DNA from 2 places in the Microbacterium sp. Y547 genome. Region 1 is predicted to be linked to the other one. Evidence: riboswitches for the same ligand, from Rfam matches in the RefSeq annotation. Region 1 holds a riboswitch; the other holds the start of a gene.
What was found. Region 1 has a riboswitch for thiamine pyrophosphate ahead of AC25Y0_RS01325 (ABC transporter substrate-binding protein). Riboswitches for the same ligand answer to the same signal wherever they lie in the genome.

Region 1 (15,685 bases):
CTCACCGCGTACGACGCCGACATCGCGGCGGCGTTCGAGGCGATGGGGCGCAGCGCCGACGGGTCAGGGGAGCGACGCCTCGTGCTCTTCGGACACTCGACGGGCGGACTCACGCTGAGTCTCTGGGCGAGCCGCAACCCCGGCATCGCCGCCGCGGTCATCCTGAACAGCCCGTGGCTCGAATTCCAGCTGAGTGCCGTGACGCGTGCCGCGATCGCCCCCGTGCTGGGCCTGCACTCCAAACTCCGTCCGTTCGACCTGTGGCCGCAGATGGATGCCGGTTTCTATGCCCGCGCGCAGCGCGAAGTCGCGGACCCCGATGACCCCGTGACGATCGAGGCTGCGTGGCGCCCCGACCAGACGATGCCGGTGCACGTCGGATGGATGCACGCGGTCATCGCGGGGCACACGAAGGTGGCTGCGGGGCTCGCGATCGCGGCTCCCATCTGCGTCCTGCTGTCGGCGCGCACCGCGATCCCGACGAGGTGGGGCGAAGACCTCACGAGCGCCGACACCGTGCTCATCGTCGACGACATCGCGCGCGCGTCGCTCAAGCTCGGGCAGTCGGTGACCGTCGAGCGGATCGACGGAGCCCTGCACGACGTGTTCCTCTCGCGACGTGAGGCACGCGCCGAGGCCTACGCCCGACTCGACCGGTGGGCGACGGCGATGCTCTCCCGCCGCTGACCCCGCGCTCGACCCCGAGCGGTGCGGGCGGTACGCCCGTTGCATCGACCATCACCCCCGCCGGGTGACGACCGGCGTGGGCGGGCGCGTTAGCGTGCAGGCGCGATGTCGTACGAGGAAGGCTCGATCGTTGTCGCCTTCGTGATCCCGCTTCTTCCGCTCAGCACTTATGGCCTACGCTGAGTCGTCTTCCATCCTGAGCAGGAGGTCCACAATGGGGCATTTGATCTACGGGGTTGCGCCGGCCATCCGCATCGAGGATCGGGCGCTGGATCACCTGCGTGTGGTGATGGTGACGAAGTTGCGGCGAGACGAGAGCTTCAGCTTCAACTGGGATGACGAGGGTCCGGTCGACGGCGACGACGCGATCCCCGGTGCGGGTCTTCACGGCACCGTGTGGATCTCGAAGAGCACCTCGCTGTACTTCAGCTTCGACGGCGATCGCGATCACACCATGAACAGGAAGTGGCTCGAAGCCCTCGCCATGTCGGCCAACAGCACGGCGGGTCTGCGGCTCGTGCCTGAGCCCGAATCGGACTGACAGCCTCGCTTTAGCGGTAGTTGACGTACTGCAGGTCGACGTCGAGATCGGCGGCCTTCAGCAGACGCTGGACCTCCTGAAGGTCGTCGCGGCTCTTGGACTGCACGCGCAGCTCGTCGCCCTGGATCTGTGACTTGACCGACTTGGGGCCCTCGTCGCGGATGATCTTCGAGATCTTCTTGGCGTTCTCGGACGAGATGCCCTCTTTGAGCGTCGAGACGATGCGGTACTCCTTGCCGCTCGCCGTCGGCTCGCCTGTCTCGAGGCTCTTCAGCGAGATGCCGCGCTTGATGAGCTTGGACTGGAAGACATCGAGCACGGCCTTGGCGCGCTCTTCGCTGTTCGCCTTGATGAGGATCGACTCGCCGCTCCACGCGATGGACGCGTCGGTGCCTTTGAAGTCGTAGCGCTGCTCGACCTCTTTGCGCGCCTGGTTGAGGGCGTTGTCGGCCTCTTGCTGGTCGATTTTCGAAACGATGTCGAACGAGGAATCTGCCATGCCGCGAGTCTAGTCGCGGCTTGCGATGCGCACCCCGGGTGCAAACGCTTGCAAGAGGCGGGTCGATGATGCTCGTTCCCTGCGTGTAGGAGGTCACGAACGTGTATCGAGATCGTTTCGCGAGGTTGCACGGCGTGGCGATCGAGATGACAATGTAAGCGCTTACATTTCTTGTGAGCGGGAAAGCCGGTCTCGCCCGGCGCTTCGCGCCGCGAAGCCGGCATACCCCTACAGCATTTGAGAGAGGCACACCGATGACGGTGAAGAAGAAGGGCGTTCTCGCGTTCGGCGCGCTCGTCGCAGGCAGCGCCATGCTGCTCGCTGGCTGCTCGGGCGACAGCGGCGGCGGCGAAGAGACCGGCGGCGGCGAATCGAAGGCCGGCGAACTGACCGTCTGGGTCGACGCTGAGCGCATCGACGCTCTGAAGGATGTCGCCTCCGAGTACAGCGACAAGACCGGTGTCACGGTGAACCTGGTGTCCAAGGACACCGACACCATCAAGGACGACTTCATCCAGCAGGTTCCGACGGGCCGCGGCCCCGACATCGCGATGGGTGCGCACGACTGGGTCGGCGAGCTGTCGACGAACGGCGTCGTCGCCCCGATCGAGCTCGGCGACACCGCAGAGGGCTACCTGCCCGTCGCGATCCAGGCCTCCACGTACGAGGGCACCACCTACCTCCTGCCGTACGCCGTCGAGAACATCGCCGTGCTGCGCAACGCCGACCTCGTGCCCGACGCGGCGACGAGCTTCGACGACATGATCGCGAAGGGTCAGGCCGCGGGCCTTGACCAGCCGTTCGTCGTCGAACAGGGCGCTGAGGGCAACCCCTACCACCTGTACCCGTTCCAGACGGCGTTCGGTGCACCCGTCTTCGGGCTCGACGCCGAGGGCAACTACGACCCCGCCAAGCTCGAGCTCGGCAGCCCCGGCGGCTTCGAGTTCGCCACGTGGCTCTCGGGTCAGGGTGCGAACGGCACCGGTGTCTTCAACACCGACATCGACGGTGACATCGCCAAGCAGTCGTTCCTCGACGGAACCGCGGCCTTCTGGCTCACGGGCCCTTGGAACGTCGGCACGGCCGTCGACGCGGGCATCAACGTCGCGATCGACACCATCCCCAGCCCGACCGCCGAGCCCGCTGCTCCGTTCGCGGGGGTCAAGGGCTTCTACCTCAGCGCCGAATCCGAGAACAAGGTCGCCGCGAACGACTTCCTCGTGAACTACCTCGGCACCGAAGAAGTCCAGCTGAAGCTGTTCGAGTCGGGCAATGTGCTCCCCGCTCTGACGGCCGCCGCCGACACGGCATCCGCTGACCCGATCGTGGGCGGCTTCGCCGCGGTCGGCGAAGAGGCCGTGGCCATGCCGGCGATCGCGCAGATGGGCTCCGTGTGGGAGTACTGGGGCATCGCCCAGGCCGAGATCATCAACGGTGCTGACCCCGCGGCGACGTGGCAGAAGCTCGTCGACGATGTGACGGCTGCCATCGGCTGACGTCTTGCGTATGCCGGGGCTCGGTCTTCATACGAGGACTGAGCCCCGGCATCCCGCTACGATCACGCATTATCGGCAGAGTCGCCACATCGGACTGCCCGTACGCAACGGAGGCTGCGAGTGACGAGCAACTCGCTCGAAGAACGCACGACGGACCCCGCGGCCGACCCGCGACGCATGAAGCGATCGAAGCAGGCCGCTCGCATCGCGGATGCCGCGTCGCTGGGTGTCAAGGGATGGATCGTCAAGATCGTCCTGCTGGGGATCCTCGACGCGCTCGCCGTGTTCGCGCTCTTCGTGCTGCTGAGCAACCGCGAGTGGCTCGTGGCCGGGCTCGTCGCGGTCACCGCGGCACTGCTCAACTGGATCTACCTGTCGCGTCGCAAGCTGCCGGCGAAGTATCTGGCGCCCGGCGTCATCTTCCTGCTCATCTTCCAGGTCTTCGCGCTCGTCTACACCGGCTACATCGGCTTCACCAACTACGGCACGGGACACAACGGCTCCAAAGAGCAGGCGGTGTCCTCGCTCATGGCCTCGGCGCTCGAGCGCGTGCCGGACTCGCCGACCTACGACGTCACCGTCGTGTCGCAGCTCGGCCAGTACGGCGTCCTCGTGACCGACCCGGACGGCGAGGCGTTCTTCGGCACGAACGAGCAGCCCCTCGAGCCGGCGTCCGGAGCACAGTTCGACGGCGGCAAGGCCGTGGCGCTCGATGGTTGGACGTCGCTCACCTTCGCCGATGTGCTGGCCAACCAGAGCGTGATCGAGGAACTCGCCGTTCCCGTCTCGGACGACGAGAACGACGGCCGGCTCCTCACGCCCGACGGGCAGCGCGGCTACCTCTACACCTCGGCGCTGATCTACGACGCGGATGCCGGCACGATGACCGACACCCGCAACGGCACGGTCTACACCGACACGGGCGTCGGCGCGTTCACCGCAGAAGACGGCTCGCAGCTCATGCCGGGCTGGACGATCGTCGTCGGGTTCGACAACTTCGCCCGCGCCGTGACGGATGAGAGCATCCGCGGACCGCTGTTCTACGTGACGCTGTGGACGTTCGTCTTCGCGATCGTGTCGGTGGCCACGACCTTCTTCCTGGGGCTCTTCCTCGCGATCGTGTTCAACGACATGCGGATGCGGGGACGCAAGTTCTATCGCATCCTGATGATCCTGCCGTACGCGTTCCCATCGTTCCTCTCGGCGCTCGTGTGGGCGGGCATGATGAACGAGAGCTTCGGGTTCATCAACCAGGTGCTGCTCGGCGGGGCCGCGGTGCCCTGGCTCACCGACCCCACGCTGGCGAAGGTCTCGGTGCTTCTGGTCAACCTCTGGCTCGGCTATCCGTACATGTTCCTCGTGTGCATGGGGGCGCTGCAGTCCATCCCCGACGATGTCGTCGAAGCCGCCAAGATGGACGGCGCGCGATCGTGGGGGATCTTCCGGCTCATCAAACTGCCGCTCCTGCTGGTGACGGTCGCACCGCTTCTGATCGCGTCGTTCGCGTTCAACTTCAACAACTTCAACCTGATCTACATGCTCACAAACGGCGGGCCTCGCGACTCGTCCGCCGCGATCAACGTCGGTCACACCGACATCCTGATCTCGATGGTCTACAAGGTGGCCTTCACGGGTCAGAACCGTGATTACGGTCTCGCATCCGCCTTCACGATCCTCATCTTCATCGTCGTCGCGGTGATCTCGATCATCAGCTTCCGACGCACCAAGGCGCTGGAGGAGCTGAACTGATGCCCGAATCCTTCCCCGGCAGCACCAGCGGCCTCTTGGCCGGCGAGGCGCAGGCCCTGCACGAAGACCGCCGCCGCGGTCGTCGATCCCGGCGCCGCGCCGACGCCGACTTCTACGAACGCCCCAAGACATTCGGGCAGTGGTTCCGCGCGACCGGCTGGCGGCACCTCGTCGGCATCGCGATGATCATCTTCTCGACGTTCCCGCTGCTGTTCGTGCTGTCGTCATCGCTCAACCCCCGCGGCACGCTCACCGGCTCCAACGCGCTCTTCTCGACGGTCGGCTTCGAGAGCTACATGCGGATGCTGAGCGACCCCAACAACCCGTACGTGAACTGGTTCTTCAACACGCTCGTCGTGGCCAGCGTCACGGCCGTCGGCACGGTGTTCCTGGGTGGCCTCGCGGCATACTCCTTCTCGCGCATGCGCTTCACGGGGCGACGGATCGGCCTCGTGTCGATCGTCATCGTGCAGATGTTCCCGCAGCTGCTCGCCGTGGTGGCGCTGTTCCTTCTCATGTCGGCGATCGGCGACTGGTTCCCCGCGCTGGGGCTCGACACCCACCTCGGCCTGATCATGGTCTACCTCGGCGGTGCCCTCGGCGTGAACACGTACCTCATGTACGGGTTCTTCAACACGATCCCCGCCTCGATCGACGAAGCGGCCAAGATCGACGGCGCCGGTCACGCGCGCATCTTCTTCACGATCATCCTGCGCCTGGCTGCCCCGATCCTCGCGGTCGTCGCGCTGCTGTCGTTCATCGCGTCGTTCAGCGAATTCGTCATCGCGAGCGTCATCCTCATCGAACCCGAGAAGCAGACCCTCGCCGTGGGTCTGACGAAGATGGTCTCCAATCCCCGCTACGCGGATTGGAGTGCGTTCTCGGCGGGAGCGGTGATGGCCGCCCTGCCGGTCATGGCGCTCTTCCTGATCCTGCAGAAGTACATCGTCGGTGGACTCACCGCGGGCGCTGTCAAGTAGCCGGCGATGCCGCGGATCTGAGGCAGGCTGGCGATCATGACCCTTCAGCCCCACCACGACGGTTCACCGCTCTACGTCTCGAACGGCACACCGCAACTCGGCGAGACCGTGCAGGTGCGCGTTCGCGTGCCGCACGGGTACGGGCCGCTGCGGGCCGTGCGCACGCGGTCGAACCCCGATCACGAACCGAGCTGGACGGTTGCCGCCTTCATCGGCTCATCCGACGGCTGGGACTGGTGGGAGGCACCCGTCACGGTGCACAACCCGCGCCACGGCTACCGCTGGGTCTTCGTGCACGAAGACGGACGGGTGCAGTGGCTCAACCAGACCGGCCTGCACGAGATCGAGACGCTCGACGCCGACGACTTCGCACTGGTCGCCTATCCCGCCCCGCCCGCGTGGCTCTACGACGCGGTCATGTACCAGGTGTTCCCCGACCGGTTCGCGCGGTCGGCGCAGGCGGATGCCCGTGCCGTGCCGGAGTGGGCGCAGCCGGCCGCGTGGGACGACCCCGTCGACCCCGTCTCGCCGGGCCGCTCGCAGCAGTTCTACGGCGGCGACCTCGACGGGATCACCGAGAAGCTCGACCACCTCGTCGAGCTCGGGGTGAACGTCCTGTATCTCACCCCGGTCTTCCCCGCGGCATCCAATCATCGCTACGACGCGTCGAGCTTTCTCTCGGTCGACCCGCTGCTGGGCGGGGATGAGGCGTACATCCGGCTCATCGACGCGGCGCACGCCCGCGGCATCCGGGTCATCGGCGACCTCACGAGCAACCACTCCGGTGACCGTCACGAGTGGTTCACCTCGGCCTTCGGCCACCCCGGCGCCGAGACCGAAGACTTCTACTACTTCCGTGACGGCAACACCCGGTACGAGTCGTGGCTGGGCGTTGCGAGCCTGCCGAAGTTCAACTGGGCGTCGCCCAAGCTGCGGGAAGCGTTCGTCGACGGACCGGACTCGGTCGTCGCGCGATGGCTCAAGCCGCCGTACTCGACGGACGGATGGCGCATCGACGTTGCGAACATGACGGGGCGCCTGCGAGACATCGACCTCAACGCCGAGGTGCGCCAGCTGCTGCAGGCGACGATGCGCGAGATCAACCCCGACGCGATCCTGCTCGGCGAATCGACCAATGACGCCGCGAGCGACCTCCATGGCGACGGATGGCACGGGGCGATGACGTACCCGTCGTTCACGCGGCCGCTGTGGGGGTGGCTGTCCGAGCCGACGGGGCAGTCCTATCTCACGGCCGAGGGTGCGGAGTGCACCGAGCCGTGGTTCTTCACGCAGCCGCTGGGGGGGATCCCGCGCTACACCGCGCGCCAGTTCGTCGACGCCGTCGTGCGCTTCACTGCGGGAGTCCCGTGGCGCGTTCGCCTGGGCAACATGCAGCCGCTGGATACGCACGACACCGCGCGGTTCGCGACGAATGCGGCGCCGGGCACGGTCCCCGTCGCCGTCGGGCTGTCGATGACCCTGCCGGGACTGCCCGTCGTGTTCGCGGGCGACGAGTACGGGCTCGTCGGGGTCGATGGCGAGTCGAGCCGCACACCGATGCCGTGGGGGAGCGAAGACGAACCCGCCGTCGCCGAGCGGCTCGCGCTGTACCGTTCGCACATCGCGCTGCGGCGCGCGCACCCCGTGCTCGGCACGGGCGGGCTGCGATGGCTGCACGTCGACGACGAGACCGTCGTGTTCGCCCGTGAGTCGGCCGACGAGACGGTCGTCGTGCTCGCGACGCGCGGCGACGCCGATGTCGAGCTCGCTCCCGGCGCCGTGCCCGACGCCGCCGCGTCGCTGCTCGTCGGCGAGGCGACGCTCGCACGGGCGGCGGACGGCTCCGTCGCGCTCTCGGCCGAGGGTCCCGCGTTCGCCGCGTGGTCGCTGCCCGGCGTGCGCGTTCCCGCCTGAGCGGCGGAGCGAGGCGGGTGCCCGCGTGCAGAACGCGTGACACCGGGTCGCGACCGGGCGGATGCCGCCGCTGGGCCCCGTTGCCGTCTCATGGCCCCTAGCGGAGCGGCGTTCGTAGACTGAGGGGATGCGCCCGCTCACAGAAGTCGGACTTCGAGCCGCGATGGCCAACGCATCGCACGATGACCTGCGGCTGCTCACGGTGCCGGCAGACTTCGTCATCGCCGACTGGGACCACCTCGACTTCTATGCGTGGCGGGATCCCCGCACGCGCTCGCGTGGCTACATCGTCGCCGAGATCGACGGGCAGCCGCACGGAGTGGTGCTGCGCGCCGCCGAGGGGTCCTCCCTCGCGCGGTCGGCCATGTGCAACCTCTGCCACACGATGCAGCCGGCCGATCAGGTGGCGCTCTTCACGGCCCGCAAAGCGGGCGATGCGGGCGAGCACGGCGACAGCATCGGCACCTACATCTGCTCCGACCTGTCGTGCCACGAGAACGTGCGGCTGGCGGCGCCGCTCGCGCCGAGCGAGATCCGCGCGAGTGTGGATCGCCGGATCGACGGCACCCGCGCGCGGGTCGAGTCCTTTGTCGCCCGAGTGCTCGAGACGGCGGGCTCACGTCGGTGACGGCCGCCGAGAAGTGGGATGCGCTCCTTCGCGATGCGGTGGATGTCGCCGCTGCCACCTGCCGATGCGCGGGCGCGATGCTGCGCACGCCGAGCGCTCTGGGCGGCATGGATCTCAGCTGTATCGGCACCTGAGCGAGTCGATTTCGAACACCGGCAAGATGCGCGTAAGATTATGGATCGCGCCTCCGTTCGCCTGATAAAGCCGGGCGGGTGCGCACCCGGCGAGTTACCCAAGCGGCCAAAGGGATCTGACTGTAAATCAGACTGCTCAGCATTCGGGGGTTCGAATCCCTCACTCGCCACCACATCAAGAAGGCCCGGAATCTCGCAGAAGTTTGCGAGTCCGGGCCTCTGGCGTTGATGGAGGATGATCAGGCCGTCCCCTCCGGAAACCCTCTCGCGGCAGTGTCGGTTGCGACATTCGTGGTGATACGCGTGATCATGGCCGTATGAGCAAGAACGTGCTTGTCGAGGGCAAGCCACGCATCGGGTGGATGATCGACGGCGACCCCGATACGCCTGAGATCGCCGTCATGCTAGAACTAACCGAGGAATCCGTTCAGCTCACAATCGCGACCAAGGGGCTGTTCGGCCGAGATGACCCCTACGCCAGGTGGTTTGGCAGCGGCGTAATGTACGGCGACGATCCGGAACAAACCAAGTATCGCTATGCGCCACCGCCCAACATCTTGTTCTACGACCACCTGGGCTCGGTCGTATTGGTCGGATGCAGACCGACGGCATCCTCATCTAACTCGAACGGAGCCGGGTTCGGACGGGTCGTGGCCAACTATGCAGTTCTCGGCCAGCGCCAAATGGACATCGACAAGATCAACGGCGTGCGGACCGAGATGCCGGGACTGGCCGCGTGGACCAGCATCAGCAGCACGACGACCGAGGTCAAGACTGACGCTGTGAGTCGGTCGCGCGAGTACAACATCACTCTGCGCTCCCCAGACGCAACACGCCTAGCTAGAGCCAAGAATCTCTCCTTGCAACCATCGTGGCGGACGTCAGTGCCGACTCCCGGAACGATCGCAACACACGACGTCATTCAACTCGTTACCGAGACGGTGCGAGCAGAGCCTTGGGAAAACCATCTGGCACCGCATCGCGCCGTGCAGGATCTGCTCTCGCTGTCCGCCTGGAGGCAATTTGGGTACTCGCGAATCGAGGTTGGAAAGGTTCGGCCGCTCGATCCCGACACCAACAGGAGGGTTGCTCCAGGCTCCGACATGGAATGGAACGAGGTCGTGACACATCGTCTACGGCTGCACGAGCCGTGGAAGTCGGAACCACGATTCCTGTTCACATTTGATGACATTGGGTCAGCTGGTGTAGAGCGCTGGATACGGATTCGGCGGGAGTACGAGCGCTCGATGCTCCCTCTTACCGGCGTCATCGACCAGCGAGGGATGTTTGCGGAGACCCGCGTAATGCAGACCGGGATTGCCGTGGAGGCCTTGGGCTTTCAACTCGCCAGCGAGCAGACGCCTTCTGGGTTGAACTCACGAGGACAGATCAGTTACAACGACGCGATGGATGTCATAGTCGCGGACATGTCCGTCGTCCCCGTGCCAGATGTGGAGGCATGGAAGACGAGATCGAGACTGAGCTACATGGGCGTGAAGCACGCCGACAACCCGACTCCGGACATCCTGACGATCGCAAACGCGTATCGCGAGAACGCTTTGATGCTCAGATATTGGCTCGCCTCAAAGCTCGGATGCAGCCACCAGGTGTTGCGGGACCGTCTGGATAGGGACCCGCTCAGCGGAGAGTATCGCCCCGCCTAGTCCGAGCGACGCTCAGGCTGCGATCTCTTTCTGGGCGGGCGCGTTCATCTCGTCCGCGTACTGATAGTCGATGATGTGGCTGCTCGAGAACTTGATCTTCGCACCGGCGTGCAGGTGAATCCACACTGCCGGATGTTGTCCAGCTTGCCTTCGAATCTCTCGCCTTCGACTTCCCTCGAAAGGTACGTAGAAGGTGCCACCCCGGAACTGTCCAACGCTCAGAGCACCGAGCACATCCGCAAGAAGTTCGGGCACAACCTCAGCAAGCTCCACATCAAGAAGGCTCGGAGCACTGGAGAATCCCAGCGCCCGGGGTTCTTCTGTCTGCGCCACCGGCCAGTTGTCGCAGCCGGAGAGCGCTTCGCGCCGCGCGGCTGGTCCCGCTCAGGGGTGCAGGTGGTCGCGGAGCGTCGGTCCCGAATACTCGGTACGGAAGACACCTCGTCGCTGAAGCTCGGGCACCACACCGTTCACGAAGTCTTCGAACGACGAGTGATAGAGCGCGGGCATGACGATGAATCCGTCGGCGGCACCGCTGCGGAACAAGTGCTCAAGTTCGCTCGCGACGCTCTCGGGTGAGCCCACGAGCTGAGGATGCAGCTGGTTCATGGCCTGCTCGATGGCGAGATCAGCGACGGTGTAGCCGCGCTCGGCGCTGACCGCGGCGAGCATGTCCTCGAACGCGACGCTTCCTGTCGCTCCCCGATGCGCCCTCAGCACTTCGAGGGCGGATGCCGTGGGATCGAGTGACTCGGCGTGGAGCAACCGCGCGAGCTTGACCAGGGCGTCGTCGAGCGAGATCTGTGCGCGGAGCCCAGCGAGATTGGTCCGGGCATCGGCATCGGTCCATCCGAGTACGGGCTGCACGCCCTGCAGGACGCGGATGGCGTCGGGATCGCGGCCGTGATCCCGCTCGGCGCGACCGCGCAGCTCTTCGCGGAAGGCCCGCATCTGCTCTTCGGAGTCCCCGATCGCGAAAACGACCTCCGCCCAGCGCGCCGCGAAATCGCGCCCGCGCGGTGAGGCGCCCGCCTGCATGAGCACGGGGCGGCGCTGGGGACTCGCGGGCACCGTGAGCGGCCCGCGCGCCAGGTCGGCGCCCCGCGGCGGCACGCGGTGTACGCGCTGCGCATCCGCGAACCTGCGTGCTTCGCGATCGAGCACGAGGGCATCCGGATCCCAGCTGTTCCACAAGTCGATGACCGTTGCAGTGACGCGGTCGGCGTTGTCGTAGCGAGCGGCCGACCCCGCGATGGAATCGCGCCCATGATTGCGGGCCTCGGCATCCGTCGTGGATGTCACGATGTTCCACGCAGCGCGTCCGCCCGAGAGCTGGTCGACGGTCAAGAGCTGGCGGGCGATCGTGTACGGGGGCGCGAAGCTCGTGGACACGGTGGCTCCGAGTCCGATCCGACTCGTCACTCCCGCCACGAGCGAGATGAGCGAGATCGGGTCGAGGTAGATGCTGCCCTTCCCGCCGGTCGCCAGGGTCGTGTCGACCCTGCCGTCTGCGTCTTCGGGGACCGCCAGAGCATCGGCGAAGAAGATCATGTCGAACCGGCCGCGTTCGAGCATCCGGCCCAGATCAGCGAAGAATTCGCCTCGTAGCCAGTCGGCTCTTCCGAGCGGATTGCGCCAGTTCTCGGCGTACTGGCTCGTCGGCGGATTCACCATCGCGACGAGGTGCATGCGCCTGGACACGTCAGCTCGCCGCGAGCGTCGGACTGTTGAGCGAGATGGTGACGTGGGTCGTCACATGCTGCACGGTGCGTCCCACCGCGATCCAGGCGTTCGCGACGGTCGTCAGCACGTCGGCGAGATCGCCGTCCAGACGCGTCGCGTAGTGGTCTGAACCCGAGTACACGCCCACCTGCTTCGCCTGCTCGATCGCGTCGTAGATCGCCGTCATGTGGTCGCCGTCGGTGCCCCCGTCGAGCAGGGGATACAGCGACCAGTGGGCGCGCGCACGGATGCCGGTGGCCTCGAGCTGCACGGGCTCCGCGCCGAGCGCATCCACACCCGCCGGCAGCTCGCACTGCAGTTCGCCCGGGCAGCCTCGGGAGAGCAGGATCGCCGCCGAGACGTGTGCTCCGCCAGAGGCCGCGGCGGCGATGACGTCGCGCAGATAGCGCAGCACATCGGCCTCAGCACCGCCCACGAAGGTCGAGATGTCGTTCGTTTCGACGGTCACGGCGCTCGCGTCGGCTACGGAGAGCGCCCCGAGGATCACGTCGACATAGGCGGAGTCGTAGACCGAGAGGGTGAAGCGCGCGCCCACCCCGTACTCGGTCGGAGTGAGCGGGTTCTGATCCGTCGTGGGGGGCATGACGCACCACCATAGCCGCTGCCGGGAATCGGCTACGCTCGTCGTGACACGGGAGCTCGGTAAGCCGGGCTGAGAGGAAGGCTCCAACCTTCGACCGTCGAACCTGATCTGGGTAATGCCAGCGCAGGGAGGCATCTCTTCTTCACCCGTGCCCGATCAGAGGGGCACACCCATGCGGAAACACCACGCCTTCGTGGCATCCACCCTCGCGCTCGCGCTCGGCCTCGCCGGGTGCGCCACCGGGTCGGCTGCCTCGCCCGATGACCCCGAGAAGGTCACGTTCGCGCTCGACTGGGCGCCGAACACGAACCACATCGGGGTCTACGTCGCCGACGCGCTCGGTTACTTCGACGACGCGGGCCTCGACGTCGAGATCCTGCCCTATGCCTCGACCTCGGTGCCCGAACTCGTCTCTGCCGGTTCGGCGGACTTCGGGCTGGCAGGTCAGGCGGGCGTGCAGCTCGCTCGCACCGCCGGCCGCGACGTCGTGTCGGTCTTTCAGGTGACGCAGTCCGACACGGGTCGGCTCGTGATCCTCGGTGACCGCGACGACGTCGAGCGACCCGCGGATCTCGACGGCGGAGTGTTCGGCGGCTTCGGCTCGCCGCTCTACGGCGCATTGGCGCGCGCCGTGATCCAGGGCGACGGCGGCGACGGCGACTTCGAAGAGGTCGTGCTCGACACCGGTGCCTACGAGGCGTTGAGCCAGAACCGCATCGATTTCACGCTCTCGGTCTCGACGTGGGAGGACATTCAAGCGGACATCGACGGACACCCGTATCGCGCGTTCCGGTACCAGGACTACGGCGTACCCGATCTGCACTCGACCGGGATCATCTCCAGCGACGCCTACCTGGAGGCGAACCCCGAGACCGCCCGGGCGTTCGTCGCAGCCCTGCAGCGCGGGTACTCGTACGCCGCCGCCGAGCCCGAGAAGGCGGCCCGCATCCTGATCGAGGCCAATTCGGACACGCTCGCGGCCGCCGAAGAGCTCGTCACCCGCAGCGCGAAGCTGCTCGCAGAGCAGTACTTCGTCGCCGAAGGCGTGGCTATCGGCGAAGTCGTGCCCGAGAAGTGGGAGGACTTCGGCGCGTTCCTCCTCGACAACGGCATCCTCACGGACGCATCGGGTGAGACCGTGACCGAGGCGCCCGACTGGTCGGAGTACTACTCCACCGACTACCTCGAGTGAGCAGAATCCGCGGCTCGGCCGCCGTCGTTCTTCCGCCGGTCATCGCCGCCCTGGCGATCCTGATCGTGTGGCAGTCCGTCGCGAACGCCGGCCTCGTCGCGGGTGGAGTGCTTCCGTCGCCGCTCCGGATCCTCGAGCAGGGGTTCGGCGAGCGCGACGTGCTGCTGCGGCACACTCTTCCCACCCTCACAGCCACGGCGCTGGGGTTCACGCTGTCGATCACGCTCGCCGTCGTCACCGCGACCACCCTGGACTTCTTCGTGCTGGGGCGCCGAGCGGCGATGCCGCTGCTCATCGTGAGCCAGACCCTGCCGCTCATCGCGCTCGCACCACTGGTCGTGCTGTGGTTCGGGTTCGGCCTGCTTCCGAAGGTGCTGCTCGTCGCGTTCGTCACGTTCTTCCCGATGGTGGTGGGACTCATGCGCGGTTTCGCATCAGCCGATCCCGACGCCGAGCACCTGCTGCGATCGATGGGGGCGGGCAAGCGCACCGTTTTCCGCATGGTCCGACTGCCGTCGGCGATGCCGTCGTTCTTCTCGTCGCTGCGCATCTCGATCACGTACGCCGTCGTAGGGGCGATCTTCGCGGAGTACGCCGGCGCAGTCGCGGGCTTGGGCGTCTACATGCAGAGTGCCAAGAACGTGTTCCGCACCGACCTCGTGCTCGCCGCTGTCGCGGTCAGCTCCGTGCTGACCCTGCTTCTCTACGGTCTCGTCGGGCTCATCGAGCGCCTCGTGCTGCCGTGGCTGCGCGTCGAGAAGGGAGCAGCGCGATGAGTGCCGGCGGCCTGGAGCTCACCGGCATCCGCAAGAGCTTCGACGGGGTGCCGGTTCTCGATGATCTGACCGTGTCGGTCGCGCCCGACGAGATCGTGAGCCTCATCGGCCCGAGCGGCAGCGGCAAGTCGACGCTCCTCTCGCTTCTGACGGGGGAGCTCGCCGCCGATTCCGGCCTCATCCTCTTCGACGGCGCTCCCGTGTCGGCGGGGGAGCGACCGTTCGCTTTCATGCCGCAGCGAGATGCCCTGCTGCCGTGGCGGCGCGCTCTGGACAACGCCGCGATCGGTCTCGAGGTGGCAGGCGTCGGGCGGCGCGAAGCGAGGCGTCGCGCCGGTGAGCTGTTCGACGCCTTCGGGCTGTCCGGCAGCGAGCGGCGCTATCCCCGGCAGCTGTCGGGCGGCATGCGGCAGCGGGTGTCGCTCGCGCGCACCGTGGTGCAGGGCCAACCGCTGCTGCTGCTCGACGAGCCCTTCGGCGCGCTGGATGCGATCACCCGGGACGAGATGCAGGAATGGCTGCTGGCGGTGTGGGCGACCCACCGGTGGAGCGTTCTGCTCGTGACCCACGACATCCGCGAGGCGGTTCGGCTGTCCGACCGCGTGTACGTCATGTCACGCCGCCCTGCGCGGATCGTCGGTGAGACGGTCGTGACGCGGGACATCCCGCGTGGCGAAGGGTTCGTCACCGACCCGCGCGTGCCCGCCCTGGAAGAGAGGTTGCGCGACCTGCTGCGTGCGGGCTAGGTGCGTAGGCTCGCGTCATGAGCGTCGATACCTATCTGAACCCCGTCGCCCGTCACTGGCGGACCGAACGCTCGCCCGACATCCGCGGCTTCCACGCCTCGCTCCCGGGGTACGCCGTCACGAGGCTCGTCGAGGTGCCCGACCTCGCGCGTGAGCTCGGCGTGGCGCGCGTCTTCATCAAAGAGGAGGCCTCACGCCTGGGGCTTCCCGCGTTCAAGATCCTGGGGGCCTCGTACGCCGTGTCCCGGGCGCTGACCGAGCGGGTCGGAGAGCGAGGGGCGCTGCCTCTCGCCGACCTCGAGCAGCGCCTGCGGGCGTCGGGGCCTGTGCGCCTTGTCGCTGCGACCGACGGC
Region 2 (15,685 bases), on a different contig from region 1:
GCCCGGCCGACCGGTTCGAGGAACTGCGTGAACACCAGGACGCCGACGATGGCGCCCACCTGGTTGCGCACGAGCGCCCCGACTCCGATGCCGACGATCACCCAGAGGACGTACGCGAGCAGCATCCGCCCCAGCATCGCCCAGGTCTCCGGCGACCCCAGATCGGTGTCGAGGCCGAAGGCGGCGAGGAACGCCGCGCCCGGGCCGACCGAGGCGACGATGCCCAGCACGCCGTACAGCAGCCCCAGTGCGATGCCCACGAGCACCTTGGCCGAGAGCACCGTGCCGCGCTGCGGCGTCGCGAGGAAGGTGGGGGTGAGTGTCTTGTGGCGGAACTCCGCCGTCACGATGAGCGTGCCGATCAGGAGCGGGAAGACGTACCCGACGGTCGTCGCCGTGCTGTAGAGCGTGGCGGACAGCCCATCAGCCGGCAGCATCGCCTCGCCGGGGAGGTTTCCCGATGCGGTCGCGGCGAACACGCCGCCGAGGACGGCGGCCGTGAAACCGACGTACACGACGAGGATGATCGCGAGGATCCACCACATCGACGTCGTGAACTGCTTCGTGGTCTCGGACCGGGCTGCAGCGGCGAGGCTCATCGCGGGTCACCTCCCTCGTGGCCAGGCGCGTCGACGGCATCGGCCGCCCGATCGTCACGCGCGCTGAGGCCCGTCGCAGCCGAATGCACGCGCTGACCGCTCACGAGCTCGAGGAAGACCTCTTCGAGCGCGGGGCCCCGACGCTCCAGCGAGGACAGCGCGATTCCCGCATCCGCCGCGATCCGGCCGATGTCTGCGGGATCGAGCCCGCGCACCGTGAGGCCCGAGCGGAGCACGTCGTACGCCACACCCGCCGCGTCGAGGGCTTCTGTCAGCCGCGCGCGCTCGGGTGCGTCCACGACCGTGGCGTACTCGGTCGCATCGGCGAGGTCTTCGAGCCTGCCCTGGAAGACCAGGCGGCCCTGCGAGATGACCAGGAGTGCGTCGACGGTCTGCTGCACTTCGCTGAGCAGATGCGACGAGACGAGCACCGTGCGCCCTTCCGCGGCGAGCTGCTGAAGGAACCCGCGGATCCAGCGGATGCCCTCGGGGTCGAGTCCGTTCGTCGGCTCGTCGAGCACGAGCACGCCCGGGTCGCCGAGCAGGGCGGTGGCAAGCCCCAGACGCTGGCGCATGCCGAGGGAGTATCCGCCGACCTTGCGCCCCGCGGCATCCGCGAGGCCCACGAGCCCCAGGACGTCATCGACCCGCGCGTCATCGAGGCCCGCCGCGCGGGCGTAGACGCGCAGGTGGTTCGCCGCCGTGCGGCCGGGGTGGAAGCTCGAGGCTTCGAGCACCGCGCCGACCGTGCGCAGGGGGTGGTCGAGCTTGGCGTACGGCGTGCCGCCGATCGTGGCGACGCCCTCCGTCGCTCGCACGAGCCCCAGAAGGATCCGCAGCGTCGTCGTCTTGCCCGCGCCGTTCGGCCCGAGGAACCCGGTGACCCGGCCGGGTTCGACACGTGCCGTCAGCCCCGCGACCGCGGAGATCGCGCCGAAGCGCTTCGAGACACGGTCGAACTCGACCACGTGTCCTTCGGGCATGTCGAGACCCCTCGTCGTGTGAACCGTGCCCCCCTATCCTGGCCGAAAACCGCCCCGATCGCTGTCTGCCACGTGGGCGGTGGACACTCCCGGGGCGGACGGTAGCCTTGCGGGCGTGACCGATGCCTCTGAACCCCAGGTCCTCGTCCGCGCCGAAGCGGGCCTCGGCCGCCTCACGCTCAACCGGCCGCGCGCCATCAACGCGCTCGATCTCGGCATGGTCCGAGACCTCGCCGCGGCCCTGGACTCCTGGCAGGACGACCACGACGTCGACATCGTGCTGATCGACGGCGCGGGCGATCGGGGCCTGTGCGCCGGCGGCGACGTGCGCGGTCTCGCGGCGCAGATCCGGCAGGGCGACGCCGAGGCGGCGGGGGTGTTCTTCCGTGAGGAGTATGCGCTCAACGCGCGTATCGCCGAGTACCCGAAGCCCGTCGTCGTCTTCGCCGACGGCGTGACGATGGGCGGCGGGATCGGTCTGGCAGGCCACGCGGCCGTGCGTATCGTCACCGAGCGCTCCAAGCTCGCGATGCCCGAGACGCGGATCGGCTTCACTCCCGACGTGGGCGGCACGTGGCTGCTCGCTCGCGCCCCGGGCCGGATCGGTGAGTACCTCGGGCTCACGGGGGCGACGATGGATGCCGCCGATGCCGTCTACGCCGGCTTCGCCGACCACGTCGTCGCGAGTGAACGCCTCGATGACGTGCGCCACGCGCTGCAGACGCGCGCCGACCCCGCGACCCCGACAGAGATCGTCCTGCTCTTCGACGAGACCCCCGCCCCCTCGCGCCTCGAGGCCTCTCGCGCGTGGATCGACGACGCGTTCTCGGCCGACAGTGTCGCCGAGATCGTCGAGCGGCTGCGGGCCCGCCCCGAGAGCGATGCGCACGCGGCCGCCGAGGTGCTGGGCGAGCTGTCGCCGACAGGGCTCGCCGTGACGCTCGCATCCGTGCGCGCGGCCCGCGCAGCGTCGGGCCTGCGCGAAGTGCTGGCGCAGGAGTACGGGCTCGTGATGTGGTTCGCCCACACGCAGCCCGACCTGCTCGAGGGCATCCGTGCACAGCTGGTCGACAAAGACCGTTCGCCGCACTGGTCACCGCCGACGATCGACGAGCTCGCACCGGATCTCGGAGAGAAAGCCCTCGGATACGAGCCGCGCACGCCTCTGTGGGCATGACGACCCGACGCCGCGCCGTGTCGATCGGGGTTGCGATCGACGGGTTCTTCTTCGTCTTCGCGGGTCTCGCCGCGGTCTGGCTGGCATACCTCAGCCTGACCGAGACGTTCCACGTCGGCTGGTGGGGCGTGCTGTTCGCCGTGCTGTTCTGGCTGCTGCTGGCCTACCTCGTGCTGCCGCGGCTGCACCGCATCCTCACCACGATCTATGTGCCGGACTACTTCATCGGGCGCGCGCGCACGAGCGACGGACTGCTCGGCGACCCCGTCAACCTCGCCTTCCTCGGCGAAGGTGAGCAGATCGAACGGGCGATGCGGGCGGCCGGCTGGACGAAGGCCGACCCCGTCACCCTCGCATCGTCGGTGAACATCGTCACCTCGACGCTGCGACGGCGCAGCTACCACGAAGCACCCGTCAGCCCGCTGTTCCTGTTCGGGCGGCAGCAGGACTTCGCGTATCAGCAAGAGGTCGACGGCAATCCGGCCCAGCGGCACCACGTGCGCTTCTGGAGGTGTCCCGACGGCTGGCTGCTGCCGGGCGGCCGCCGGGTCGACTGGCTCGCGGCGGGAACGTTCGACACGAGCGTCGGGCTGTCGCTGTTCACCCTGCAGATCACGCACCGCATCGACGCGGACACCGACGTCGAGCGCGACCACATCGTGCAGACCGTGACCGGGGCCGATCCCCGTGTCACCGTCGACGTGATCCGGGACTTCTCGACGGGCTATCACTCGCGCAACGGCGGCGGCGACAGCATCCGCACCGACGGCGACCTGCCGATCATCGATGTGCGCGCCATCGCGGAGGTGACGACATGACCGAGATGCCACACAAGCGCCCCGCCTTCGAACCGGCCTCGCGTCTGCTCGTGCCCACCGGGTACGACCCCGGCATGCGCCGACCCGCCCCGATCGTGGCCGGGTTCGTGCTGGTGATCCTGCGTGTGATCGCCGGGGCGGTCCTGCTGTTGGGCATCGCGTTCGGCTGGGACTGGCTCATGCTGCCCGACGCCGACGAGCTCGCGTCGATGCGCGAGGACTCCGTGACCGGCCAGAGGGTCATCGCGCTCATCGTGGGAGTGGGTGCGCTCACTCTGCTGCTGGATCTGACGTTCGGCGTGCTGGTCTTTCGCGGGCGCAACGTCGCCCGCATCATCGTCATGCTCGTCTCGGTCATCTCGATCACGTCGTCGTTCGTCGCGTGGTGGGCGCAGGGTCAGGACATCACGCTGCGCACGACCTTCGTGTCGCTGAGCCTGGACATCCTGATCCTGCTGGCGCTGTCCAGCCGCGGTGCCGCCGCCTATGCGCGTCGCACCGAACGACGCTGAAGGCGACGTGGCATAACCTGTAAGCCGCCGCGGCCGCGGCATCCGCTCGGGAGGGTGCGTGTTCGACAGTCCACTCTCGGCGTCGGCCTACGACGTGCTCGCCGTCGCTCCCGATGCCGACGATGAGACGCTGCGCCGCGCCTATCGCCTGCGTCTGCGCCAGACGCACCCCGACACGGGAGGCGATGCGACCGTCTTCGTGCAGGTGCAGCGTGCGTGGGAGCTCGTCGGCACGAGTGACGCGCGGGCGGCGTACGACCGCGGTCACGGGTTCGGCGCGCACGCTGCGCCGGATTTCACGCAGGATGCCGCGGGGTGGCGGCCGCCGCGACCGACCGCCGACACGCGGCCCCGCGCCCGGTCGCACGGTCACCCCGGCGGGTGGAACCGCGAGCGCTATCTGCAGCTGATGCGCGAGTGGGTCGGACGCGGGGTCGAACTGGACGATCCCTACGACCCCGCCCTCGTGCGCTCAGCGCCCCACCACGTGCGCGAGCTCCTCGCCGATGCGCTCGCCGAAGAGGCGACGGCCCGCATCGTCGCCGATCTCGGCATGGGCTACACCGTCTGGCACGACGTGCGCGCGGCCGGCCGCAGCGACGCACCCGACGCCAAGATCGACCACATCGTGCTCGGCCCGAGCGGGCTTTACTCCGTGCAGTCGATCGACACGGGCGCGCCGGTGCGACTGCGCCGCGGCGAGCTCATCGGCGACGGCGTCACCGGGGCGCCGATTGCGACTCTCGTCGCCCGCACCCGCGTCGTGGCGCGCGCCGCGGGCGTGCGGTTCCGAGGGGCGATCGTCGTGCTGCCCGACGACGATGTCGCCCACCCCATCGACGAGCTCGGCAAGGTGCGCGGCACGCCCGTCGCGATCGTGTCGCGCAGCGCGCTGACGACGATCCTTCGTCGCGGCATCGCCGGTGCACGACCGATGGGCGGCACCGAGGTCTTCGACGTGCGCACGCGTCTTCAGCAGACGGTGCGCTTCGCCTGATCGATCAGCGGGTCAGTCCGAACAGCTCGAGCGGGTGCGTCAGCCGCCACCAGGCGTCCGGGTCTTCGATGTCTTCGGCCAGACGCAGCGGCACAGCGGCTTGGTCGAGCGGCCCGACAGCCGACAGTTCGCCCACGGTGTCACCCTTCGCACGTGCCTCGCCGAGGTCGAACGTGGTCGACACGTCAGCGGCACTGCCGTTCCACAGCACGACGGTGGCATCCTCGGCCGTCACGATGGGGGAGTTCGCGCCCCACGCCGTCGTCACCCGCCCCACGGTCGCGCCCGCCGTCACCGACGGGCGCGGCTGCAGTTCGGCCTCGAGCTGAGCGTAGAGAGCACGTGAGACGTCGACGCGCGCTTCGCCGTCGGGCTGTCCGAGGACCGACGCGTAGACGCGCACGCGGGTGTCGCCGACCATGATGTCCTTCGCCGTCAGCAGGTTCCAGGTGTCCAGCGTGCCCGTCTTGAGGCCGATGACGCCGGGGTCCTCGAGCATGCGGTTCGTGTTCTCGACGACGCCCACGCCGGGAAGGTCGACGGAGCGCTTCGCGACGATCTCGGCGATCACCGGGTGGGCGAGGGCCTTCTGCGCGAGGGTCAGCAGGGCCGCCGGCGTGGCGACGTTGCGCGGATCCAGTCCCGTCGGCTCGACGACCTCGATGCCCTCGATACCGTGCGTGCGCAGCCAGCCGTTCGCCGCTGTGGCGAAGACGTCGTCGGTGGGCCACAGCGTCGTGGCGAGGCGATCGGCGTAGTTGTTGCCGGAGCCGATGAGCATGCCCTCGAGCATCTGGTACTGCGTCAGAGAGGCGCCGACGGGAACGTCGAGCGCCGATTCGCCGTTGGCCCGGTACTGCCAGTAGCGGGCGCGGTCAAAGCCGGTGAACTGGTATTCCGGTCCGGCCTCGCCCAGCGCGAGCGGCATCTCTTCGAGAACCACGAGCGCCGTGACGACCTTGGTGATGCTCGCGATGCTGACCTGCTCGGGCATCGACGCGAGCTGTGTGTCGAAGCCCTCGACCGCGACGGCGGCCGCGCCCACCTCAGGCCACGGCAGAGCGGCCTCGGCTGCGGCGACGGGCTGCACGCCGATCGCCTCGACCGTCGGTGCGACGGCGTGCAACGGCCACAGCAGCGTCGTGGCGGCGTAGGCGCCGACGATGAGTGTCACGAGTGAAGCCGGGATGAGCACACTGGCACGCAGCGGCGACCGCCGCGGGGCGCGCGCGAGCAGGTCCGGCCCAGCCTCGGTGACAGCCGACGACGTGCCGAGAGCGGCCGGGTCGACCCAGGTCAGCGCGCGACCGCCGACGGTGGGCCCCGTGCTCGTGCCCGCCGATGCGCGGGAGGGCAGGGCGACCTCGGTCGTCGTCTCGGCGACCACGAGAGCGGCGTCGGGCTCGAGCGTCGCCGTCACCGACCGGTTCGCCGCCTGCTTGCGCAGCGCGCGTCGCGTCGGGGGCGGGGTGATGTCGGGTGTCACCCGCCTACGGTACAACGCAGGTCACACGGATATACTCATCGGCACAACCACGGGAGTCCGGTGAGCCGGGCTGAGAGGAAGCGATCCACGCTTCGACCGTCGAACCTGATCCGGATCATGCCGGCGCAGGGAGGAGCATCCGATGCCTACAGCCACGTCCGCATCCACCCGGTCGACGACCGTCCGCAGCCTGCGGTGGAGAGTCGTCGACATCGTCGTCGCCAGCGTCATCGGCGTCGCGGCGGGACTCATCTTCCTGCTGTGGAACATCGGCTATCTGGGTCCCAAGACCCTGCTCGAACCGCTCGCGCCGGGCATCCAGGGCCTGCTCGACGGTCCGTGGCTCTTCGCCGGCGTGCTCGGAGCGCTCATCATCCGCAAGCCGGGCGCCGCGATCTACACCGAGACCCTCGCCGCTGTCGTGTCGGCGCTCGTCGGCAATACGTGGGGCGGGTTCCTCACGATCGAGGCCGGTCTCGTGCAGGGACTCGGCGCCGAGCTGATCTTCCTGCTCTTCTTCTACAAGCGCTGGTCGCTCCCCGTCGCGGTGCTGGCGGGCGCGGGCGCCGCGCTGGCCGGCGGGATCAACAACCTGCTCCTGTGGTATCCCGGAGCGGATGTGACCTTCACCGTCGTCTACATGATCAGCACACTCATCTCGGGGGCGGTCATCGCCGGTGCGCTGTCCTGGGTGCTCGCGAGGGGCCTCGCGGCGACCGGCGCGCTCGACCGCTTCGCGTCCGGGCGCGCCGCCCGCGTGCGCGTCTAGCCGTGCCGGGCACCGCATCGCGGCCCGCTGTCGTCGAAGCGCGCGGGTGGGGGTGGCGTCACGCGTCCCGTCACGCGTGGGCCGTGCGCGGCGCGACCTTCCGCATCGAGCCCGGCGAGCGCGTGCTGCTGCTCGGCGCGTCGGGCTCGGGAAAGTCGACGCTGCTGCATGGACTGGCGGGAGTGCTCGGCGGCGAGGAGGAGGGGGAGTCCGAGGGTGAGCTGCTCCTCGACGGCGTGCCCGCTGCAGCGACCCGAGGGCGGGCCGGTCTCGTGCTGCAAGACCCGGATTCGCAGGTCATCCTCGCCCGTGTCGGCGACGACGTGGCGTTCGGCTGCGAGAACCTCGGCATCGAGCGCCACGAGATCTGGCGGCGCGTAGCGAGTTCGCTCGACGCGGTCGGACTCGACGTGGCGCTGGATCGGCCGACGAAGCAGCTGTCCGGCGGCCAGAAGCAGCGGCTCGCGCTCGCCGGGGCCCTCGCGATGAGGCCGGGACTCATGCTGCTGGACGAGCCCACGGCCAACCTCGACCCCGACGGGGTCGCCGAAGTGCGCACGGCCGTCGCGGCGATGCTCGACGCGCACGATGCGACCCTCGTCGTCGTCGAGCACCGGGTCGCGGTGTGGCTGCCGTTCGTGACACGCGTCATCGTGCTGGGTGCGGGCGGCGTCGTGGCTGACGGGCCGGTCGACGACGTGCTGCGCGGGCGCGCCGTCGAGCTCGCCGCCGGTGGCGTCTGGGTTCCGGGGCACCCGCCCGCTCATCCGCCCGCGCCCGCTCGCCCCGCCGGCGCCGTGCTGCTCGAGGCGCGGGAGCTCGCCGTCCAGCGCGTCCGCGGACGCGCCGTCGCGACGGGCCTCGAGGTCGAGGTGCGCGCCGGCGCGGCCCTGGCCGTCACGGGCCCCAACGGTGCGGGGAAGTCCACGCTCGGGCTCACCCTCGCGGGCCTCCTGTCCCCGGCATCCGGATCCCTGCGTGCGCACCCGCTCCTCGCGGGCGACGCGGGCGACTCGCCCATCCGCTGGTCGTCGCGGCAGCTGCTGACGCGCATCGGCACGGTCTTCCAAGACCCTGAGCACCAGCTGCTCGGGCGCACCGTGCGCGGCGAGCTCGAGATCGGCCCGCGCGCTCTGGGCCTTGCCGAAGACGAGATCTCGCGCCGCGTCGATGAGCTGCTCGAGCGGCTGCGCCTCGCGCGTCTCGCGGAGGCGAATCCGTACACGCTGTCCGGCGGCGAGAAGCGCCGGCTCACGGTCGCCGCGGCGCTCGCGACGGCGCCTCGGGTGCTCGTGCTCGATGAGCCGACGTTCGGACAGGATGCGCGCACGTGGGCCGAGCTCATCGCTCTGCTGGCTCGCCTGCGCGACGAAGGCTCGGCGATCATCACGATCACGCACGACCTCGACGTCGTCGAGGCGCTGCATGCTGATCAGTTGCGGATGCGCCGCCCCGACCCGGATGCCCGGGGGTCGCGGCCATGACCCTGCTCGACACGCAGGCCCGCACAGGTGCCGTCGCCCGCCTCAACCCCGTCGCGAAGCTCGGCGCGAGCGCGCTCATCGCGATCCCGCTCGTGCTGACCCTCGACCCCGTCTCGGCGGCGGTCGCCCTGCTGCTCGAGTGCCTGCTGCTGCCGTTCGCCGGACTGCGCTGGCGGGAGTTCTGGATGCGGACGTGGCCGGTCTGGCTCGCTGCGCCCCTCACCGCCGTCACGATCGCGCTCTACGGCGAGACGTCAGGCCAGATCTACGTCGAGTGGTTCGTCGTGCGGATCAGCGACGGCTCGCTCGAGCTCGCCTTCGCGACGCTACTGCGTGTCTTGGCGATCGCGCTGCCGTCCGTCGTGCTGTTCGTCACTGTCGACCCCACCGACCTCGCCGACGGCCTTGCGCAGATCGTGCGGCTCCCCGCACGATTCGTGCTCGGGGCACTCGCGGGCCTGCGGATGGTCGGACTCTTCCTCGACGACTGGCGTGCCCTCGAGCTGGCCCGCAGGGCGCGCGGCGTGGCCGACCGCGGCCGCACCCGGCGGTTCCTGGGCATGGCCTTCGCACTGCTCGTGCTCTCGATCCGCCGGGGCACGAAGCTGGCCACGGCGATGGAGGCCCGCGGATTCGGGGCGCCTACGCGGCGCACGTGGGCGCGCGAGTCCCGCTTCGGACTGTGCGAGTGGGCGCTCATGGGGATCGGTCTCGCGATCGCTCTCATCGCGATCGGCGCGGCGCTGTGGGCGGGCACGTGGAACTTCATCCTCGGCCCGTCGTGATCACTCGGCGAGGAGCACCTTGCGCAGGATGACGGCCTGGTTGTGCTGTGGGTCGTGCGCTCCGAACAGCAGCGTGCAGACCGGATGCTGCAGCAGCTCTGCCCGCAGCGCGCGGACAGCGGGGTTGCCGGCGAGCTCGGTGCGGTAGGCCGACACGAAGTCCTCCCACGGCAGGCCGCCGTGGTGGAAGGCCTCCCGCAGGGCGGCGGAGGGGGCGACGTCCTTCGCCCACATGTCCAGCGCCGCGCGCTCCTTCGAGACGCCGCGGGGCCACACCCGATCCACGAGCACACGGAAGCCGTCGCCCGGTTCTGCGTCTGCGTAGATGCGCTTGAGCTGCAGCTGCATGCTCCCATCCAACACCTTTCGCGCCGAGAGGGCACGGCTTCGCCCATAGGCTGGATGCGATGTCGCGGCGGACGCCGCTCGGTTCGAAGGAGAGCACATGAATCTGACCGGAGCTTCGGCACTCGTCACGGGCGGCGCCAGCGGGCTGGGTCTGGCGACCGCGCGCCGCCTCGCCGCCGAAGGCGCAGCCGTCACGATCGTCGACCTGCCCAGCTCGGCCGGAGCCGACGTCGCGGCCGAACTCGGAGGGTCCTTCGCGCCCGCCGATGTCACGTCGCCCGAGCAGGTCGCCGCGGCCGTCGAGACCGCGTCGGCGGCCGGCCCCCTGCGGGTCGTCATCAACTGCGCAGGCATCGCGCCGCCCGCCAAGGTGCTCGACCGTGAGGGCAACCCGACGCCGCTCGAGACCTTCGAGAAGATCGTGCGCGTCAACCTCATCGGCACGTACAACGTCATCGCGCAGGCCTCTGCCGCGATCGTTCGGACCGAGCCCACCGACGAGGGGAGCCGGGGCGTCATCGTCAACACGGCATCCGTCGCGGCATTCGACGGCCAGATCGGCCAGCCGGGGTATTCGGCCTCGAAGGGCGGGGTGCACGCGATGACCCTGCCGGTCGCGCGCGAACTCGCGCGCCATGGCATCCGAGTCGTGACGATCGCCCCCGGGATCATGGAAACGCCCATGCTCCTGGGCCTGCCGCAGGCGGCTCAGGACTCCCTCGGGCAGCAGGTCCCGTACCCGTCTCGCCTCGGGCGGCCGGACGAGTACGCGCGCCTGGTCATGGCGATCATCGACAACGAGTACCTCAACGGCGAGACGATCCGCCTCGACGGGTCGATCCGGATGGCACCCAAATGAGCGGTGTCGTGCTGCGGATCGATGACGGCCTCGCGCGCATCACGCTGAACCGCCCCGACCGCCTGAACGCCTTCGACGCCGAGATGGCCCACGGGTGGGCCGAGGTGACAGCCGAGGCAACGTCGCGCTCCGATGTCGGGGCGATCCTCCTCGAGGGGGCCGGTCGCTCGTTCTGCGCGGGCGGCGACGTGCTCGCGATGGCGAAGGAGGTCTTCACGGGCGGCGACATCGCCGACCTCGCGGGCGTCATCAATCGCGGCATCCTCGCGCTCGTCGAGTCCTCGGTTCCCGTTGTCGCCGCGGCGCACGGCACGACCGCGGGCGGGGGTCTCGGGATCCTGATGACGAGCGACTACGCCGTCGTCGGCCAAGACTCGAAGATCGGCAGTCTGTACGCCAATATCGGGCTCACCCCCGACCTGTCCGTCACGACGCAGCTCGCGCGCGCCGTGGGCGAGCGCCGCGCCCTGCAGCTCGTTCTGCAGGACCGGCTGCTCTCGGCGCAGGAAGCGCTCGAGTGGGGCCTCGTGGCCGAGGTCGTCGAGCCTGACCGGGTCGGAGCACGCGCCGAGGAGATCGCGCGGTTCTGGCTGAACGGGGCGTACCGCGCGTACGGCGAGGCGAAGCGCCTCGTCCGCTCGCAGCCCGGCCGCACCGATGCCGAGCAGCTGGCCGAAGAGGCACGCACGATCGGCGCGGCGCTGGACACCGCCGAAGCGCAGGCCCGCGTCGCGGCGTTCGCCGCACGCTCCCGACAGAAGGGGACCCCTTGACCACGACGCCTTCCGCCGGACGACTCGCCGGCAAGACGATCCTGATGTCGGGTGGCAGCCGCGGCATCGGCCTTGCGATCGCGCTGCGCGCGGCGCGCGAGGGGGCGAACGTCGCGCTGCTGGCGAAGACCGACACGCCGCATCCGAAGCTCGAGGGCACCGTGCACACGGCGGCCGAGGCGATCCGTGCGGCCGGCGGGCAGGCGCTGCCCATCGTGGGCGACGTGCGCAACGACGACGACGTCACCGAGGCGGTCCTCACGACGCAGGGCGAGTTCGGGGGCATCGACATCGTCGTCAACAACGCCTCGGTCATCGACCTGTCGCGCTCGCTCGACCTGTCGGCGAAGAAGTACGACCTCATGCAGGACGTCAACGTGCGCGGCACCTTCATGCTGTCGCGGGCGGCGGTTCCGATCCTGAAAGACGCCCCGAACCCGCACATCATCTCGCTCTCGCCGCCCCTCAACCTCACACCGCAGTGGCTCGGTGCGCACACGGGGTACACGCTCGCGAAGTACGGCATGACGATGGCGACGCTGGGCATCGCGGCGGAATTCGCCGAGTTCGGCATCGCGGCGAACACGCTGTGGCCGCGCACGACGATCGCGACGGCAGCCGTGCAGTTCGCGCTCGGCGGTGACGAGATGATGAGGGTCAGCCGCACGCCCGAGATCTATGCCGACGCGGCGTTCGAGGTCATGCTGCAGCCCGCACGCTCGTACACGGGCCAGACGCTCATCGTCGAAGACGTGCTCGAGGCGGCCGGTGTGACGGACTTCGCGGGCTACGCCGCCGTGCCGGGCACCCCTGATTCGGCGCTCTTCCCCGACATCTTCCTGTAGCGGGAATCCGCGTCCGGGCGCCCCGCCGCCGGCGACCTCAGTCCAGCAGGCCGAGTGTGCGGAAGGCGTTCCAGACGCCGTCCGCGCGCACGGTCGTCGTGATGTGGTCGGCGAGGGCCTTCAGCGTCGGCTCGGCGTTGCCCATCGCGACCGCCGTGCCGCACACCTCGAACATCTCGACGTCGTTCCAGCTGTCGCCGATGCCGACGGCGTCGGCGGCGTCGAGCCCGAGGTGCTCGAGCACCGTCCGGATGGCGGACCCCTTGTTCGTGCCGAGCAGCGCGATCTCGCCGCTCGTCACGCCGGTCCGCGGCATGCTGCCGTTCACGACGTGGAACTCGTCGCCGAGCTCGTCGTCGAGCACCCGCACGGCATCGTCGTCGCCACTGACGAAGACGGCCTTGGTGATCTCGTGGGGCGGGGCATCCGCGACGTCGCGGTACGTCCGGTTGCCGACGCCGGCCAGCGAATCCTCCGGCTCGTCGGTCTGGGCGGCCCCCGCCTCTCGCGCGCGCTCGCGGACGAGCGCCAGCATCCCGGAGCTTGCGAACACCTCGTCGTCGGTCTGAAGGAAGTAGTGCATCCTGTGCGCGTGGAACGACCGCACGAGCCGCGAGACGGATGCCGCGGGCAGAAGCTGCGACAGGATCCGCTCACTCCCGACGTGGGCGGTCGCCCCGCCGTTGGTGATGGCGCCGTCGAAGCCGATCGCCCGGACGGTGGGGTGCAGGTCGCCCCGGGCGCGCCCCGTGCACAGGTAGACGAGGTGTCCGCGCTCGCGGGCGCTCCGGATCGCGGCGGCGGTCGAGGGGGCGACGTACTCGTCGTGGTCGATGATCGTTCCGTCGACGTCGATGAACACGATGCGGTCGGTGCTCTGAGAAGTCACCCCTCCATTGTCCCCCGCCAGCCCGCAGCCGCTCCGGGGGTTGACCGCGACGGTCGACCGGCGTCCAGGTGCGTCGCCTACGCTCGAAGGATGACGACTCAGCCGCCTGTGCGTGCCACGACCCCGCGGGACACGCCCGTGCGCTCGACGACACCGCGAGAAACGACGCCACAGGTGCGCCCGCGCACCGAGGGGTGGACGCAGAAGAAGGACGCCGAGGGTCGGCCGCTGCTGCAGTTCGCCTCGCCGAAGCGCGGCAAGCCGCCCGTGCACCTGGCCGACCTCACTCCCGAGCAGCGTGTCGAGAAGGTCATCGAGCTCGGCCTGCCGGGTTTCCGTGCCAAGCAGCTCGAGAAGCACTACTTCACCCACTTCACACACGACCCCGCCGAGATGACCGACCTGCCGGCATCCGGGCGCGAAGAGCTCGTACACGGAATGCTGCCGCCGCTGCTCACCGAAGTGCGCCGCCTGCAGACCGACCGTGGCGACACGGTCAAGTTCCTGTGGAAGCTGCACGACGGTGCCCTGGTCGAATCCGTCCTCATGCGCTACCCCGGCCGCATCACGCTGTGCGTGTCGAGCCAGGCCGGCTGCGGCATGAACTGCCCGTTCTGCGCGACCGGCCAGGCCGGCCTCACCCGCAACATGTCGGCCGCCGAGATCATCGAGCAGATCGTGCGGGCGAACCGGGTCATCCGCGACGGCCAGCTCGGGCCGCGAGAGCACCCCGACGAGCGGGTCACCAACATCGTCTTCATGGGGATGGGCGAGCCCCTCGCCAACTACGCCCGGGTCATGCAGGCCGTGCGCGTCATGGTCGACAAGAAGCACGGACTCGGCATGAGTGCGCGCGGAATCACAATCTCGACCGTCGGCCTCGTTCCCGCCATCCGCAAGCTCACCGACGAGGACATCCCAGTGACCTTCGCGCTGTCGCTGCACGCGCCCGACGACGAGCTCCGCGACGAGCTCATCCCCGTCAATTCCCGCTGGAAGGTCGACGAAGCACTCGACGCCGCACGCGGCTACTTCGAACGGACGGGTCGCCGCGTGTCGATCGAGTACGCCCTCATCAAAGACATGAACGACCACGGCTGGCGTGCAGACCTGCTCGGCGACAAGCTCAACGAGCGCGGCCGCGGCTGGGTGCACGTCAACCCCATCCCGCTGAACCCGACTCCCGGCTCGGTGTGGACGTCGTCGACCCGCGCCGCGCAGCAGGAGTTCGTGCGCCGGCTCGAGGCGAAGGGCATTCCCACGACGCTGCGCGACACTCGGGGCAAAGAGATCGACGGTGCCTGCGGACAGCTCGTCGCGACCGAGGAAGACGCGACGATCGCCGCCGCCACACCCGCCGAGGAGTGACCAGACACCGCGCGCTCGCCGGTGACGGCGGCGTGCGGGAGCGCTCTTCCCGGAACGCTATGATTCTGCTGTGCGCGCCCTCCCCCCGACGCGACGCGCGCCCGTCGTGGTCGCGCTCGCGCTCGCCCTCGCAGCCTTCGTCGTCGGCATCCGCTGGATCGCCCCCGATGCGATTCCGCTGCCGGATGCCGGTCAGGATTTCCTCACGCTCGGCATGAGCGTCGTGATCGAGTCCGTCCCGTTCGTGATGCTCGGGATCATCCTCTCGGTCGTCGTCCAGGTCTGGCTGCCCGCGGGCATCCTGATTCGCTGGCTGCCGCGCAACGGGATCCTGCGGCGCGCCTTCATCTCGCTGTTCGGCATGTTCTTCCCCGTGTGCGAGTGCGGCAATGTGCCGCTGGCGCGAGGGTTCATCCTGCGCGGATTCACCGTCGCGGAGTCGATCACGTTCCTCGTGGCCGCCCCGATTCTCAACCCCGTCACGATCATCACGACGCATCAGGCCTTCGGCTGGGACGACCACATCCTCGTCGCCCGGCTCGTGGGCGGATTCCTCATCGCGAATCTCCTGGGGTGGCTGTTCAGCAGGCACCCGAACCCCGAGCAGCTGCTCACAACGTCGTTCCAAGCGGTCTGCGCGACTGACCAGGACACGCACGGGGGATCCCGCTGGGCACGGAGCATCGAGATATTCATCCGCGAGACGAGCAGCATCATGCCGGTGCTGCTCATCGGGTCCTTCATCGCCGCGGCGATCCAGGTGTTCGTCCCCCGTGATGTCCTCGTCGCCGTGGGATCCGACCCCGTCCTGTCGATCTTCGCGATGATCCTCCTCGCCCTGATCGTGTCGGTCTGCTCGAACGTCGACGCCTTCTTCGTCCTGGGGTTCGCCGGGACGTTCCTGCCGGGAGCGATCGCCGCCTTCTTGATCTTCGGCCCGATCATCGACGTGAAGATGATCGCCCTCATGCGCACGACCTTCACGACGCGCAC

Region 2: linked by a shared signal. The riboswitch ahead of AC25Y0_RS08805 (ECF transporter S component) and the one ahead of AC25Y0_RS01325 (ABC transporter substrate-binding protein) in region 1 are both predicted to bind thiamine pyrophosphate.

The regions. Positions count from the first base shown of each region.
Region 1 covers NZ_JBYHFN010000001.1:253,358-269,042, reverse strand. The annotation lists gene AC25Y0_RS01390 (alpha/beta hydrolase) at 1-687, shown strand, start outside; gene AC25Y0_RS01385 (DUF7882 family protein) at 902-1,228, shown strand; gene AC25Y0_RS01380 (YajQ family cyclic di-GMP-binding protein) at 1,239-1,727, opposite strand; gene AC25Y0_RS01375 (sugar ABC transporter substrate-binding protein) at 1,982-3,223, shown strand; gene AC25Y0_RS01370 (ABC transporter permease subunit) at 3,401-4,972, shown strand; gene AC25Y0_RS01365 (sugar ABC transporter permease) at 4,972-5,952, shown strand; gene AC25Y0_RS01360 (glycoside hydrolase family 13 protein) at 5,989-7,866, shown strand; gene AC25Y0_RS01355 (FBP domain-containing protein) at 7,994-8,494, shown strand; gene AC25Y0_RS01350 (hypothetical protein) at 8,491-8,628, shown strand; tRNA gene AC25Y0_RS01345 (tRNA-Tyr) at 8,717-8,801, shown strand; gene AC25Y0_RS01340 (ApeA N-terminal domain 1-containing protein) at 8,946-10,292, shown strand; gene AC25Y0_RS01335 (NtaA/DmoA family FMN-dependent monooxygenase) at 10,677-11,993, opposite strand; gene AC25Y0_RS01330 (YkoF family thiamine/hydroxymethylpyrimidine-binding protein) at 11,995-12,618, opposite strand; TPP riboswitch at 12,657-12,765, shown strand; gene AC25Y0_RS01325 (ABC transporter substrate-binding protein) at 12,791-13,810, shown strand; gene AC25Y0_RS01320 (ABC transporter permease) at 13,807-14,586, shown strand; gene AC25Y0_RS01315 (ABC transporter ATP-binding protein) at 14,583-15,332, shown strand; gene AC25Y0_RS01310 (diaminopropionate ammonia-lyase) at 15,350-15,685, shown strand, end outside.
Region 2 covers NZ_JBYHFN010000004.1:350,546-366,230, forward strand. The annotation lists gene AC25Y0_RS08770 (ABC-2 transporter permease) at 1-599, opposite strand, end outside; gene AC25Y0_RS08775 (ATP-binding cassette domain-containing protein) at 596-1,582, opposite strand; gene AC25Y0_RS08780 (enoyl-CoA hydratase/isomerase family protein) at 1,698-2,759, shown strand; gene AC25Y0_RS08785 (LssY C-terminal domain-containing protein) at 2,756-3,577, shown strand; gene AC25Y0_RS08790 (hypothetical protein) at 3,574-4,089, shown strand; gene AC25Y0_RS08795 (DnaJ domain-containing protein) at 4,148-5,086, shown strand; gene AC25Y0_RS08800 (D-alanyl-D-alanine carboxypeptidase family protein) at 5,091-6,572, opposite strand; TPP riboswitch at 6,612-6,721, shown strand; gene AC25Y0_RS08805 (ECF transporter S component) at 6,715-7,341, shown strand; gene AC25Y0_RS08810 (ABC transporter ATP-binding protein) at 7,344-8,825, shown strand; gene AC25Y0_RS08815 (energy-coupling factor transporter transmembrane component T family protein) at 8,822-9,610, shown strand; gene AC25Y0_RS08820 (DUF488 domain-containing protein) at 9,611-9,958, opposite strand; gene AC25Y0_RS08825 (SDR family NAD(P)-dependent oxidoreductase) at 10,056-10,817, shown strand; gene AC25Y0_RS08830 (enoyl-CoA hydratase/isomerase family protein) at 10,814-11,590, shown strand; gene AC25Y0_RS08835 (SDR family oxidoreductase) at 11,587-12,435, shown strand; gene AC25Y0_RS08840 (Cof-type HAD-IIB family hydrolase) at 12,473-13,324, opposite strand; gene rlmN (dual-specificity RNA methyltransferase RlmN) at 13,415-14,692, shown strand; gene AC25Y0_RS08850 (permease) at 14,763-15,685, shown strand, end outside.